4 regions of the Vibrio splendidus genome follow, and region 4 is predicted to be linked to each of the others. Evidence: predicted binding sites of a transcription regulator. Region 4 holds the regulator's gene; each other region holds the start of a gene.
The links. Region 4 encodes MetJ, which represses methionine synthesis genes. Its sites were predicted from a motif close to TTAGACNTNTANANGTCTAA; they were not measured.

Region 1 (3,171 bases), 1.8 Mb from region 4:
AGACGCTATCACTAAGATGAACCTACTTCGCATCGATGAAGAAACGACAGCAAACGTTGGTATTGTTGAGGGTGGTCAAGCGACCAACATCGTAATGCCAGAGCTTAAAGTCGTGGCTGAAGCGCGTTCTCTTAACGGCGAAAAGCTAACGGCTCAAGTTGAGCACATGATCTCAACATTCCAAGAGAGTGCAAAACAGTTCGGCGCTGAAGTAGAAATCGAATCGACTCGTGCTTACGATGCATTCGTTATTGCAGATGATCACCCGCACATTCTTTCTATCAAATCAGCGTTTGAGAAGCTTGGCGTAACAGCAAACACTAAACGCACTGGCGGCGGTAGCGATGCGAACAACTTCAACGCGAAAGGTCTAACAACGGTTAACCTTTCGACTGGTATGGCGAAAGTTCACACCACTGAAGAGTACATTGCAGTGAAAGATATGGTCGCTATCACTGAGTTTGTTGTGGCTTACGTGACTCAATAATCTTACTGGTTAACTAGCCAGTCTTATTTGTTAACTAGACAACCTTACTCGTTAATGAGATAGAAAATGCCATCTAGTTAATGTCAAAAAGCCGAGTTCACGAATGATCCGTGACTCGGCTTTTTTGTAGTCTGAGTTTAGCTAGAAGATTAAGCTTAAAAACCCCTACGCTTCCAGAATTGGCCTTCATCTTTTGCAACAAGGTCGAATGTCTTATCAGCAATGATGTTGCCTTTTAACTCCACGGTCATGCGCCACTTGCCTAGCTTGTTCGAGACCGGGGCCCAAATAGTGTCACCTAAATAGAAATCCCAGTCGTTGTTACCGACATGCTCTTCACCATCGAACGGTTCGAGCACTTCGCCCTTGTCTGTGGTGATATCCGGGTGATAAATGCAGTAGCGGATCTTTTCACCTTTGGCTTTCTTGATATTCAAGATATAGCCAAACTCTACGTCGATTTCAGCATCAACAATGGTGGTGAACTCTTGGATTTTTGGTAGATCTTTAGATTTGGAATCCCAAGTGGAATAGATACCATAAGAAGTCATGTCGACCACAACTGAGCGCTTTGCCATTTCAATCTTTACCTTGGAGTTATTCTATTAAATTCTATTTGCCATTCAGCCAAGCTGGATAAGCACGACGCTATTCTTGCCAGTCTTTCGCCATGCGCTTAATCACAGACGGTTCGATGTCGTGAATACTGCCATATTGCTCTCGGCATACCTCGATGATCAATTCTGCTTTGTATTTTCTTGCAAGTTGACGGTAAGCCTTCATTTCCCAATGCTTAATAAAGGTATTCGAAACAACAACATCTACCCCTTGCTTCAAGCCGTTTTCCGCCGTGTTTTGACACCACTCATGAGCTTGCTGTAGCTGCCTAGGGTCAAAATGGTACTCACCTTGCTCATTCACGTAATACATATCGGCTTCAACATGCAATGCATCGTAGGTTTTTGCTTTTGTTGACTTGCCAGAACCGGGCAACCCTCGAATAAGTATTAACTTCATCTGTCACTTTACAGGCTAATTCGAAAACATGAGTTTATCGTAAATGCTAACCGCTTGCTCTGATAACTGCCTAGTTCTACATAAGAGAACCAAGTACTTATGCCTTACTTGGGTAGTCGTCAAACATTATAAAACTTCCTCGAAGCCGGTAGATGGCTTCTGATAGAAAACACAAATAATTTACATCTATCCATTTTGGATATCGACAAGCGTATCAAACTACTATAGATTTAGATGTATAGACGTCTACATATCTAGCTTAGGGAGAAAGCTTTGCCTATTCGCATTCCAGACCAATTGCCAGCATCTGATGTTCTTCGTGAAGAAAACATCTTCGTGATGCCGTTATCAAGAGCATCGACACAGGAAATTCGTCCACTTCGAGTCTTGATCCTCAACCTAATGCCGAAGAAGATTGAAACTGAAACTCAATTCTTACGCCTACTATCGAACAGCCCATTGCAAGTGGATGTAGAGCTGCTGCGCATTGATGACCGACCAAGCAAAAACACACCGACTGAACACCTTGATAACTTCTACCGCCAATTTGAAATGGTCAAAGGGAGAAACTTTGATGGATTGATCATTACTGGTGCACCGCTTGGCTTGGTTCAATTTGAAGATGTTATCTACTGGGATCACTTAAAAACCATCATGGAATGGGCAAACAAGCACGTGACCTCAACCTTGTATGTGTGTTGGGCGGCTCAGGCGGGTTTGAAATTACTGTATGATTTGCCAAAGCGCACTCGTAAAGAGAAGCTTTCTGGTGTTTATAATCACGAGATTCATCACCCTTACCACCCGCTTCTGCGTGGCTTTGACGATACCTTCTTAGCACCGCATTCTCGCTACGCAGATTTCTCTCAGGAATACTTAGCCGAGCATACCGACCTTGATGTTCTTGCGACTTCTGATGTGGCTGGCGTATATCTGGCGGCGACCAAAGATAAGCGAAACGTGTTTGTAACGGGTCACCCTGAATACGATGCGCATACATTACACGGTGAGTACGTTCGTGATTTAGGCGAAGGCATGGAACCCGTGATTCCAATCAACTACTACCCGAACAACAATCCAGATAATAAGCCTGTCGCAAGTTGGCGTAGTCATGGGCACTTGTTATTCTCGAACTGGTTGAACTACTGCGTTTACCAACAAACGCCTTACGATTTGGATCACTTCAGCGAAGACAACTTTACCAAAGACGATTAAGTTGTTTCTTCCGATTCACAAACACATAAAACCGTGTTCAGTAGGTTGTTGATAAAACGCCAAATTGGACGCGGTTTTTTTATGGTGTTTGAGTCGCATTCCATAATAGATTTACCACTTCAATGGGTTTGATTTCATATGATGGGTTGGTGTTCATAAGGAGCTTCACATGCCCGCCAAGCCGTTATTATCTAAACCTATTTCATTATCCCGCCCCCTTTCGCTATCGAGTCTGATACTACTCGCCTCTCTTTCGTTGGTCGGTTGCGTTTCTGTCACTGAAGGACCGCCAAAGATTGAAAGTGACCCTATTGCGATGTCTGAATCTCGTATTGAATTAGGTTTGGGTTATATGGGGCAAGGGAATATGGTGAGAGCACGTGAGAACCTAGAGCTCGCCATCAAACACGCACCTAGCTACTATCGAGCTCGCCTTTCCATTGCGCACTATT
Region 2 (3,171 bases), 540 kb from region 4:
TTCCATCATCTAAGATGTACTTCGTTCCTGAACCTGCCGCTATTTGAGTTAGGCGATATTCATTCTCTGGCAAACGTAATACCGCTTTTTCATTACCAAGGTAAGCGACCTTAAATGAAGCGTCAGACTCACATTGATAAGTCACGAATTGATCATCCGAGACTGCACCATCAAGCGCCGCGGATTTAGAACACCCGACTAACGCTACCGTACATAGAGATGCTGCCAACAATGCTTTCATACTGCGTTCCTCATCTTTATATAGTTAACGGCGCTGATATCTTATTTATGGGTTAGCACCCCAGTTGACTGGTTAGAACCCACGTAATAAGTAAGCCTGTTAACGGTAGGAAAATGTATCAGCCTTTCAGGAAAGCTGGTACATCTTTAATGCTATCTAGCACTACATTGGCAAGTGCCTCACCCTTTTCAGTCACGGGTTTACCGGTTCTCACCAATACTCTGGTACCAACACCAGCGGCTTCTGCGGCCATCATGTCTTCAGCTTTATCGCCAATCATGACAGAGTTAGCCATATCAATTTTGAGAAAGTCACGCGCAGAAATGAACATACCAGGTTTAGGCTTACGACATTCACAATCTTGCTTGTAGTCGCCAATGCCGTGTTCAGGGTGATGAGGACAGTAATAGATACCATCTAACTCAACGCCATTATCGACAAAGTTCCAATCCATCCACTGCGTCAAAGAAAGAAAACGATCTTCGCTAAACTTGCCACGAGCAATACCAGATTGGTTGGTCACAAGTACCAATAAATAGCCCATATCTTTAAACGCTTTTGCCGCTTCAAACACACCATCGATGTATTCAAAGTCATGCTCATCATGTACGTAGCCATGATCAACGTTAATCACACCATCACGATCTAAAAAAACAGCCGGTTTAGACAAAATTCAGTTCTCTATCAACTCTCTATTAATCATTAATTATTACACGCTTTATTTGCTTCATCACTATCTATTTAGTTTTGCGTTCGTTAACGGTTTGTTTCTACCTTAGCAACACAATCGACGTTTAGCCGTCTAGACGTAAAAATATCTATTGACTTAGATCATAGAACACCATAGCATCGTCTGTAAATCGAGCGAGCTATCGACATATTATTCTGTTCCACCTGCACGGGTTTCTCTATGATTAAAGTGAATCAAGTCAACAAGGTTTTTTATCAAGGCACTAAAGAAATCAATGCCTTAATCGATATCAACCTTCACATACCTCAAGGTCAAATCTTTGGAGTTATCGGCTCTTCAGGTGCAGGCAAAAGTACCCTGATCCGTTGTGTAAATATGTTGGAAGCCCCGACCTCAGGTGAAGTGATTGTTGACGGTATTGACCTGACAAAACTCAGCAAATCAGAACTCAGCGAAGCTCGCCGTAACATCGGCATGATCTTCCAACACTTCAATCTGCTATCTTCTCGTACTGTATTTAACAACGTAGCACTGCCTTTAGAGCTTGCTGGTAGAGATAAAGCTGCGATTGAAGCGAAAGTGAGTGAACTACTTGAGCTTGTTGGTCTATCGGATAAGCGTGATACCTACCCTGCGAACTTAAGTGGTGGTCAAAAGCAGCGTGTCGCGATTGCTCGTGCGCTAGCGTCAGACCCAAAAGTACTGCTATGTGATGAAGCGACCAGTGCGCTGGATCCAGCAACGACTCAATCTATTCTTGAGCTGCTACGTGAAATCAACCGTAAGTTGAGTATCACTATCCTACTGATTACTCATGAAATGGATGTGGTTAAAAGCATCTGTCACGAAGTCGCGATCATTGGTGATGGTGAGCTAGTAGAGAAAGGCACTGTGGGTGAAATATTCGCACACCCTAAAACAGAGCTGGCACATCAGTTCATTCGTTCAACGCTCGATCTAACGATTCCTGAAGATTACCAAGCACGTTTGCAAGATACTCGCGTAAACAGCAGCTATCCACTGGTACGCCTTGAGTTTACTGGCGCAACGGTCGATGCTCCGTTAATGACGCAAATCGCACGCAAATTCAACATCGGCGTTAGCATCTTAAGCTCAGACCTTGATTACGCCGGCGGCGTGAAGTTCGGCATGATGGTTGCTGAATTGTTCGGTAATGAAGCAGACGATAATGCTGCTATCCAATTCCTACGCGACAACAATGTAAAAGTAGAGGTGCTTGGCTATGTCCTTTAGTTTCAACGAGATTGCTGACTGGATCAGCCTTAACAGTAACCTTCTATTAGGCGCAACAGGCGAAACTCTTTACATGGTTGCTGTTGCAGGCATCGTTGGTTTCGCTGTCGGTATCCCATTAGGCGTGATTCTACACACGACTAAAAAAGGTGGTCTGTTAGAGAACACCAAGCTAAACAAAATTCTTGGTGCGGTTGTCAACGTAGGCCGTTCAGTGCCCTTCTTAGTACTGATGGTTGCAATCATCCCACTGACTAAGATGTTGATTGGTACCTTCATCGGTACAACAGCAGCGATTGTTCCACTAACAATTGGCGCTATCCCATTCGTGGCTCGACTTATCGAAAGTGCGCTACTTGAAGTACCAACAGGTCTAGTAGAAGCCGCTCAATCAATGGGCGCAACACCAACACAAATCATCAATAAGGTTCTACTTCCTGAAGCACTTCCGACTATCATCAACTCAGTAACGATTACGTTAGTGACTCTGGTGAGCTACTCAGCAATGGCCGGAACTGTAGGCGGCGGTGGCCTAGGAGATGTCGCGATTCGTTACGGATTCCACCGCTACGATGTGACCATCATGGCTGTGACAGTAGTAATGTTGATTGTGCTTGTACAAATTATTCAATCAATCGGTGATTCATTGGTTCGCCGCGTTGACCACAGATAAAGACTCAGCGTTAAAACGCAAACTATCTAAGACAAGAGTCGTCTGAACCAAATTAAATAGATTTATTAAAAGGAGATTATTATGAAATTTAGCCTTAAAGGTTTACTGACTATCGCAGCGGCAGCTTCAGCGCTAGTACTAGCAGGTTGTGGCGAGAAAGAAGTGGATACTTCTAAAATCAAAGTTGGCGTAATGGCAGGTGCTGAAGCACAAGTTGCAGAAGTAGCAGCTAAAGTAGCAAAAGAGCAGTACGGCCTAGATGTTGAGTTAGTGACTTTCACAGATTACGTAACACCTAACGCAGCGCTAGAT
Region 3 (3,171 bases), 230 kb from region 4:
TTCCCACTCAGCTGGTAGTTCGCCGTTTGTACGACGTTTGAATTCTGCTGCTAACTCTGGGTGAGCCGCTGCGTATGCGTCAAATTTAGCATTCCACGCTGCTTCTTTCGCTGCGCCCGCTTCTTTCGCATTCCACTCAGCTGCGATATCAGCTGGAATCTCGAAAGGACCGTGTTCCCAACCAAGTGCCGCTTTAGTTGCCGTGATTTCATCAGCGCCTAGTGGAGCACCGTGACAGTCGTGCGTACCCGCTTTGTTTGGAGAACCAAAACCGATGATAGTTTTAGTACAGATAAGTGTTGGACGAGGATCCGCTTTAGCCGCTTCAATAGCAGCATTGATAGCGTCAGCATCGTGACCATCAACGGCTGGGATTACGTGCCAGCCGTAAGCTTCAAAACGCTTAGGTGTATCGTCAGAGAACCAACCTTCAACTTCGCCATCGATAGAAATACCGTTGTCATCCCAGAAAGCAACCAACTTACCAAGACCTAACGTACCTGCTAGAGAACATGCTTCGTGAGAAATACCTTCCATCAGACAACCATCACCCATAAATGCATAAGTGAAGTGGTCTACGATGTCGTGGCCTTCTTTGTTGAACTGTGCAGCCAATGCTTTCTCAGCCATCGCCATACCAACAGCGTTAGTGATGCCTTGACCTAGAGGACCAGTCGTTGTTTCGATGCCAGGAGCGTAACCGTACTCAGGGTGACCAGGAGTCTTAGAGTGCAGTTGACGGAAGTTCTTAAGGTCTTCAATTGAAAGCTCGTAACCTGCAAGATGAAGCAGAGAGTAAATCAACATTGAACCATGGCCGTTAGACAGAATAAAACGGTCGCGGTCAGCCCACTCTGGGTTTGCTGGGTTGTGGTTCAAGTGACCACGCCAAAGAACTTCAGCGATGTCAGCCATACCCATTGGTGCGCCAGGGTGGCCTGAATTTGCTTGTTGAACGCCATCCATGCTAAGTGCGCGAATTGCATTGGCTAGATCTTTACGAGAAGGCATGTCTGCTCCTGAGTACATAAGCGATTTAAAAAAGAGATTGATGCTAAAATTTTCATTTTTATTAGCGCGGGTATTCTCTCAAACGACTTTAGCGACTGCAAACGTTTTACTGGCATTTTAACGGTCATTTTTCGCAATTTTCGAACATTTACATCACTTAGCAATGCCTTATCTCGACCGATACGCAAACGTTTAGTTATGACATATCATAAAAAAGAGCTTGTAATTCGACCGCTGGAATTTAGAATAGCCGTCTAGATGTAGAAACACCTACAAAATATACTGTATTTAATGGCGGCGCTTCCTAGCTTGCGACGCCTGAAATTATTTGCATTTAACTATTTGCAACTAAAAACTAAACTAAAAGTGGAGCTCTCATGGCTAAGCACCTATTCACTTCTGAATCTGTTTCAGAAGGCCATCCAGATAAAATTGCAGACCAAATCTCTGATGCTGTTCTTGATGCCATCTTGGAACAAGATCCAAAAGCACGTGTTGCTTGTGAGACTTACGTAAAAACCGGCATGGTTATGGTTGGCGGTGAAGTAACAACGTCTGCATGGGTTGATATCGAAGAAATCACTCGTGAAACAGTTCGTGAAATTGGTTACGTTCATTCTGATATGGGCTTTGACGCAGACTCTTGTGCAGTACTAAACACAATTGGTAAGCAGTCTCCAGACATCAACCAAGGTGTTGATAAAGCCGATCCTAAAGATCAAGGCGCAGGCGACCAAGGCATCATGTTTGGTTACGCGACTAACGAAACACCAATCCTAATGCCAGCTCCAATTACTTACTCTCACCTTCTTGTTAAGAAGCAAGCTGAAGTACGTAAGAGCGGCAAGCTTGATTTCCTTCGCCCAGATGCGAAATCTCAAGTTACGTTCCAATACGACCAAGGTAAGATTGTTGGTATCGACGCAGTTGTTCTTTCAACTCAACACTGTGATTCAGTAACAACACCTGACCTACGTGAAGCGGTAATGGAAGAGATCATCAAGCCAGTACTTCCTGCTGAGTGGATCAACAAAGACACTAACTTCTTCATTAACCCAACAGGCCGTTTCGTAATCGGTGGCCCAATGGGTGACTGTGGTCTAACAGGTCGTAAGATCATCGTTGATACCTACGGCGGCGCAGCTCGTCACGGTGGCGGTGCATTCTCTGGTAAAGATCCATCAAAAGTTGACCGTTCTGCAGCTTACGCAGCGCGTTACGTTGCGAAAAACATCGTTGCTGCTGGTATGGCTGACCGTTGTGAGATTCAATTGTCTTACGCTATCGGTGTTGCAGATCCAACATCTATCATGGTTGAGACGTTTGGTACTGAAAAAGTAGCTCACGAGATCATCATTGAAGCTGTTCGTCAAAACTTCGACCTACGTCCATACGGTCTTCAAGAAATGCTGAACCTTCTTCAGCCTATCTACAAAAAGACGGCAGCATACGGCCACTTCGGTCGTGAAGAGTTCCCTTGGGAAGCGACGGACAAAGCAGCAATCCTTGCGGACTTCGCTGGCCTAAAATAATTTAGCCACTGCGATTTGTTTCTTTAAAGCCCTTACTTCTTAGTAAGGGCTTTATTTTTATGTACTTACCAAACATTTCCCTGCTAGAACACCCAGTCCAAGTCTTCTTTACCGTTAACCACTTAGTATAAAAATTCGCTGATAATTTGTGTTTTCTAGCACTACTGACAATAGTTAAGGTAACTCCTAGGCGATCAAGCTCACATTTAACTTAAATTAATTCAATCTGATAACGCTCGTTAAATGTACGCAAGAACAATAACTGGGATGACAAAGAGCAGTTTAGCTCAACACCATAACGCTCTCGTAAGCGACATCTCTGAGCCTTGTGGAATTATAACTAGGACGTTATTTAACTAGGGGGATCTATGCCTCGTACCGTGCACCCATCCGAACTAAACGATAAGAAACACAAGGTCAGCGATCAGGATTACGCTCGCACTATTCCTTGTAACCAAGTAAGCATATCAGCCCCATTCCACTGGTTATCGCTTGCACTGCATGACTTAGTGAAAATGCCAATAATCAGCGCATTTTACGGATTGTGTTTCATGGCTGCGGCCATCGCCATCGTGCAATTAGTCCAATGGCAAGGAACACACCTAGTCGTTATGCCAAGCTTGATAGT
Region 4 (3,171 bases):
TAATATCCTAGGAACCTACACCTATGTCTGAAGACAGCCGCCAAGATCAATCCTCTCAAGCGTTATCGCCTCAAGAACAATTCCGTCAGCAAGCTCTTGATTACCATGAGTTCCCAATTCCAGGCAAAATTGCCGTAGAACTGACGAAGCCTGCAAACTCTGCAGAAGACCTAGCACTTGCATACAGCCCAGGCGTGGCTGAGCCTGTTCGCGAGATCGCACAGAACGTTGATAACGTTTATAAGTACACAGGTAAAGGCAACATGGTTGCAGTTATCTCTAACGGTACAGCGATTCTTGGCCTAGGTAACCTTGGCCCTATTGCTTCTAAACCTGTTATGGAAGGTAAAGCGCTACTGTTTAAGCGTTTTGCTGGTTTAGATTCTATCGATATTGAAGTAAAACACCGCACAATCGATGAGTTCATTGATACGGTTGCGAATATCGCAGATACATTCGGTGGTATTAACCTAGAAGACATCAAAGCACCTGACTGTTTTGAGATTGAGCGTCGCCTGATTGAGCGTTGTGATGTCCCTGTTTTCCACGATGACCAACACGGTACAGCGATTGTAACGGCTGCAGGTATGCTGAACGCGATTGAGCTTCAAGGTAAGAAGCTTGAAGAGTGTAAGATCGTTTGCTTGGGTGCTGGCGCAGCGGCGGTTGCTTGTATGGAACTGCTGATTAAGTGTGGCGCTCAGCGTGAGAAGATCTACATGCTTGACCGTAAAGGTGTAATCCACACTCGTCGTGAAGACTTGAATGAATACAAAGCGCTATTCGCAAATAACACGGACAAGCGCACGCTTGAAGATGTTATTGAAGGCGCTGACCTGTTCTTGGGCGTATCGGGTCCTAACCTGCTACCAGCTAAAGCACTCACGCTGATGGCTGATAAGCCTGTTGTGTTTGCATGTTCAAACCCAGATCCAGAGATCAAGCCAGAGCTTGCTCATGAAGTTCGTTCTGACCTTATCATGGGTACAGGCCGTAGCGATTACCCGAACCAAGTAAACAACGTACTTTGTTTCCCATTCATTTTCCGTGGTGCGCTTGATGTGCGTGCGAGCGAAATCAATGATGAGATGAAGCTGGCTGCGGTTAAAGCGATTCGTGAACTAGCGAAAGAAGAAGTTCCGGCTGAAGTACTCGCTGCTGCAGGTGAGACTGCACTGGAGTTTGGTAAAGGCTACATCATTCCTAAGCCAATGGATCCACGTCTACTTCCTCGCGTAGCAAAAGCGGTTGCAGTAGCGGCCGTTGAATCTGGCGTAGCTCGTATTGAGATGCCTGCTAACTATATGGCTTAATGCTTTAATAATTTAATAATTTAATAATTTAATAATTTAATAATTTAATAATTTAATAGCTCAATAGCTCAATAGCTTAAAAGCTGTTGCTCTATTGAGCGAAAAAGAATAATAAAAAACCGACTCATAGGAGTCGGTTTTTTTATGTCTATCATTCACAGAGCAGCTACCGATAACGTAGTGGGTGATGTGACAAATAAGGTTCAGTTATAGCGAATCAATATTGAAGGCAGTGACTGAGTTGTTTTTATTCTTCGTCAAACGCTTCGAATTCGATACCCATCTCTGTCATCAGCTTTTTCACTTCAGTCGGGATGTCGTCTGGACGGTCTTTACGGAGATCTTCATCCGTTGGCAGTGGTTGGCCTGTGTACGCATGTAGAAAGGCTTCGCACAGTAGCTCACTGTTTGTTGCATGGCGTAGGTTATTAATCTGGCGGCGAGTGCGCTCGTCAGTAAGAACCTTTAACACTTTTAGAGGGATAGAAACTGTAATTTTTTTTACTTGTTCGCTTTTCTTTCCATGCTCAGCATATGGGCTTATGTATTCACCATTCCAGTCGGCCATTGCGTACCTTCATCACTTTAGTTGTTAGAATAAATTAATAGTGGTGATTTTAGCGGGATTTACTGCCATAAGCAAAGACATATAGACGTCCAGAAGTGTTGACGTCTCACATTTATGAAAGTAAAGTGAATAACATATATCTAACACAGCCGCAGAATGCCGACAAGCCGCTGTGATTCTCAGACGCAAAACTTGTAAGGAAGCACCTATGAGCAGCCGGAAGCCAGCAACAATCGCAGTACGTACTGGTATCGAGTCAGACACGCAACACCATGCCGTTGTCCCACCTATTTATCTTTCGACTAACTATGGGTTTCCCGCTTTTGGTGAAGTGCCAAAGTACGATTACACCCGTTCTGGTAACCCAAATCGTGGTTTATTAGAAACGGCATTGTTTGAGCTTGAGTCTGGCAAAGGTGCAGTGGTGACTAACTGTGGCACTTCGGCACTTAACTTGTGGGTATCCGCTTTCTTAGGCGGTGATGATCTTATTATCGCACCACACGACTGCTACGGCGGCACTTACCGCCTGTTTAATACCCGCTCATTAAAAGGTGACTTTAAAGTTTTGTTCGTTGATCAATCGGATCAAGCAGCGTTGGATGCGGCGATCGCGCTCAAGCCAAAGTTGATCTTAATAGAAACGCCATCGAACCCGTTGGTTCGTGTGGTTGATATTGCAGAGACTTGCCGTAAAGCGAAAGAGGTTGGTGCTCTGGTTGCTGTCGATAACACATTTTTGACGCCTGTGTTCCAAAAGCCTTTAGAGTTGGGTGCTGATTTTGTTATCCACTCAACCACCAAATACATCAACGGACACTCAGATGTTATTGGTGGCGTTGTCGTGACGAAAACTGAAGAGCACGCTGAAGAGCTTGCATGGTGGGGCAACTGTATTGGTGCGACCGGCACACCATTTGATAGTTACATGACTCTACGTGGTATTCGTACGCTAGGTGCGCGTATGCGTGTTCACGAAGAGAGTTCACGTGAAATTCTGACGGCTCTGCAACAACAAGATCTGGTGGGCACTATTTACCACCCAAGCCTTCCTGAACACCCGGGTCACGAGATCGCGAAGAAACAGCAGTTGGGCTTTGGTTCCATGTTGAGCTTTGAGTTTGCGGGCTCTTTTGAAGCACTTAAATATTTTGTAGATAAGTTAGAGCTATTTTCTTTGGCTGAATCACTGGGTGGGGTTGAAAGCCTGATTTGTCACCCTGCGTCGATGACTCACCGTGCGATGGGCGAAGAAGCATTGGCAGAAGCGGGTGTTTCTCAACAATTACT

Region 1: metA (homoserine O-acetyltransferase MetA) is a predicted target of MetJ. The motif match lies at 1,735-1,754, and genes of this name have one in related genera.
Region 2: metN (methionine ABC transporter ATP-binding protein MetN) is a predicted target of MetJ. The motif match lies at 1,036-1,055, and genes of this name have one in related genera.
Region 3: metK (methionine adenosyltransferase) is a predicted target of MetJ. The motif match lies at 1,258-1,277, and genes of this name have one in related genera.

The regions. Positions count from the first base shown of each region.
Region 1 is NZ_AP025508.1:1,757,534-1,760,704, reverse strand. It holds gene OCU90_RS07855 (M20/M25/M40 family metallo-hydrolase) at 1-487, shown strand, start outside; gene OCU90_RS07850 (DUF3859 domain-containing protein) at 643-1,065, opposite strand; gene OCU90_RS07845 (ATP-binding protein) at 1,136-1,504, opposite strand; gene metA (homoserine O-acetyltransferase MetA) at 1,778-2,719, shown strand; gene pilW (type IV pilus biogenesis/stability protein PilW) at 2,889-3,171, shown strand, end outside.
Region 2 is NZ_AP025508.1:3,050,920-3,054,090, forward strand. It holds gene OCU90_RS13530 (MliC family protein) at 1-241, opposite strand, end outside; gene gmhB (D-glycero-beta-D-manno-heptose 1,7-bisphosphate 7-phosphatase) at 360-911, opposite strand; gene metN (methionine ABC transporter ATP-binding protein MetN) at 1,152-2,186, shown strand; gene OCU90_RS13545 (methionine ABC transporter permease) at 2,176-2,859, shown strand; gene OCU90_RS13550 (MetQ/NlpA family lipoprotein) at 2,941-3,171, shown strand, end outside.
Region 3 is NZ_AP025508.1:3,359,552-3,362,722, forward strand. It holds gene tkt (transketolase) at 1-1,011, opposite strand, end outside; gene metK (methionine adenosyltransferase) at 1,389-2,543, shown strand; gene OCU90_RS14880 (DUF2189 domain-containing protein) at 2,912-3,171, shown strand, end outside.
Region 4 is NZ_AP025508.1:3,588,550-3,591,720, reverse strand. It holds gene OCU90_RS16145 (malic enzyme-like NAD(P)-binding protein) at 24-1,313, shown strand; gene metJ (met regulon transcriptional regulator MetJ) at 1,561-1,881, opposite strand; gene OCU90_RS16135 (O-succinylhomoserine (thiol)-lyase) at 2,090-3,171, shown strand, end outside.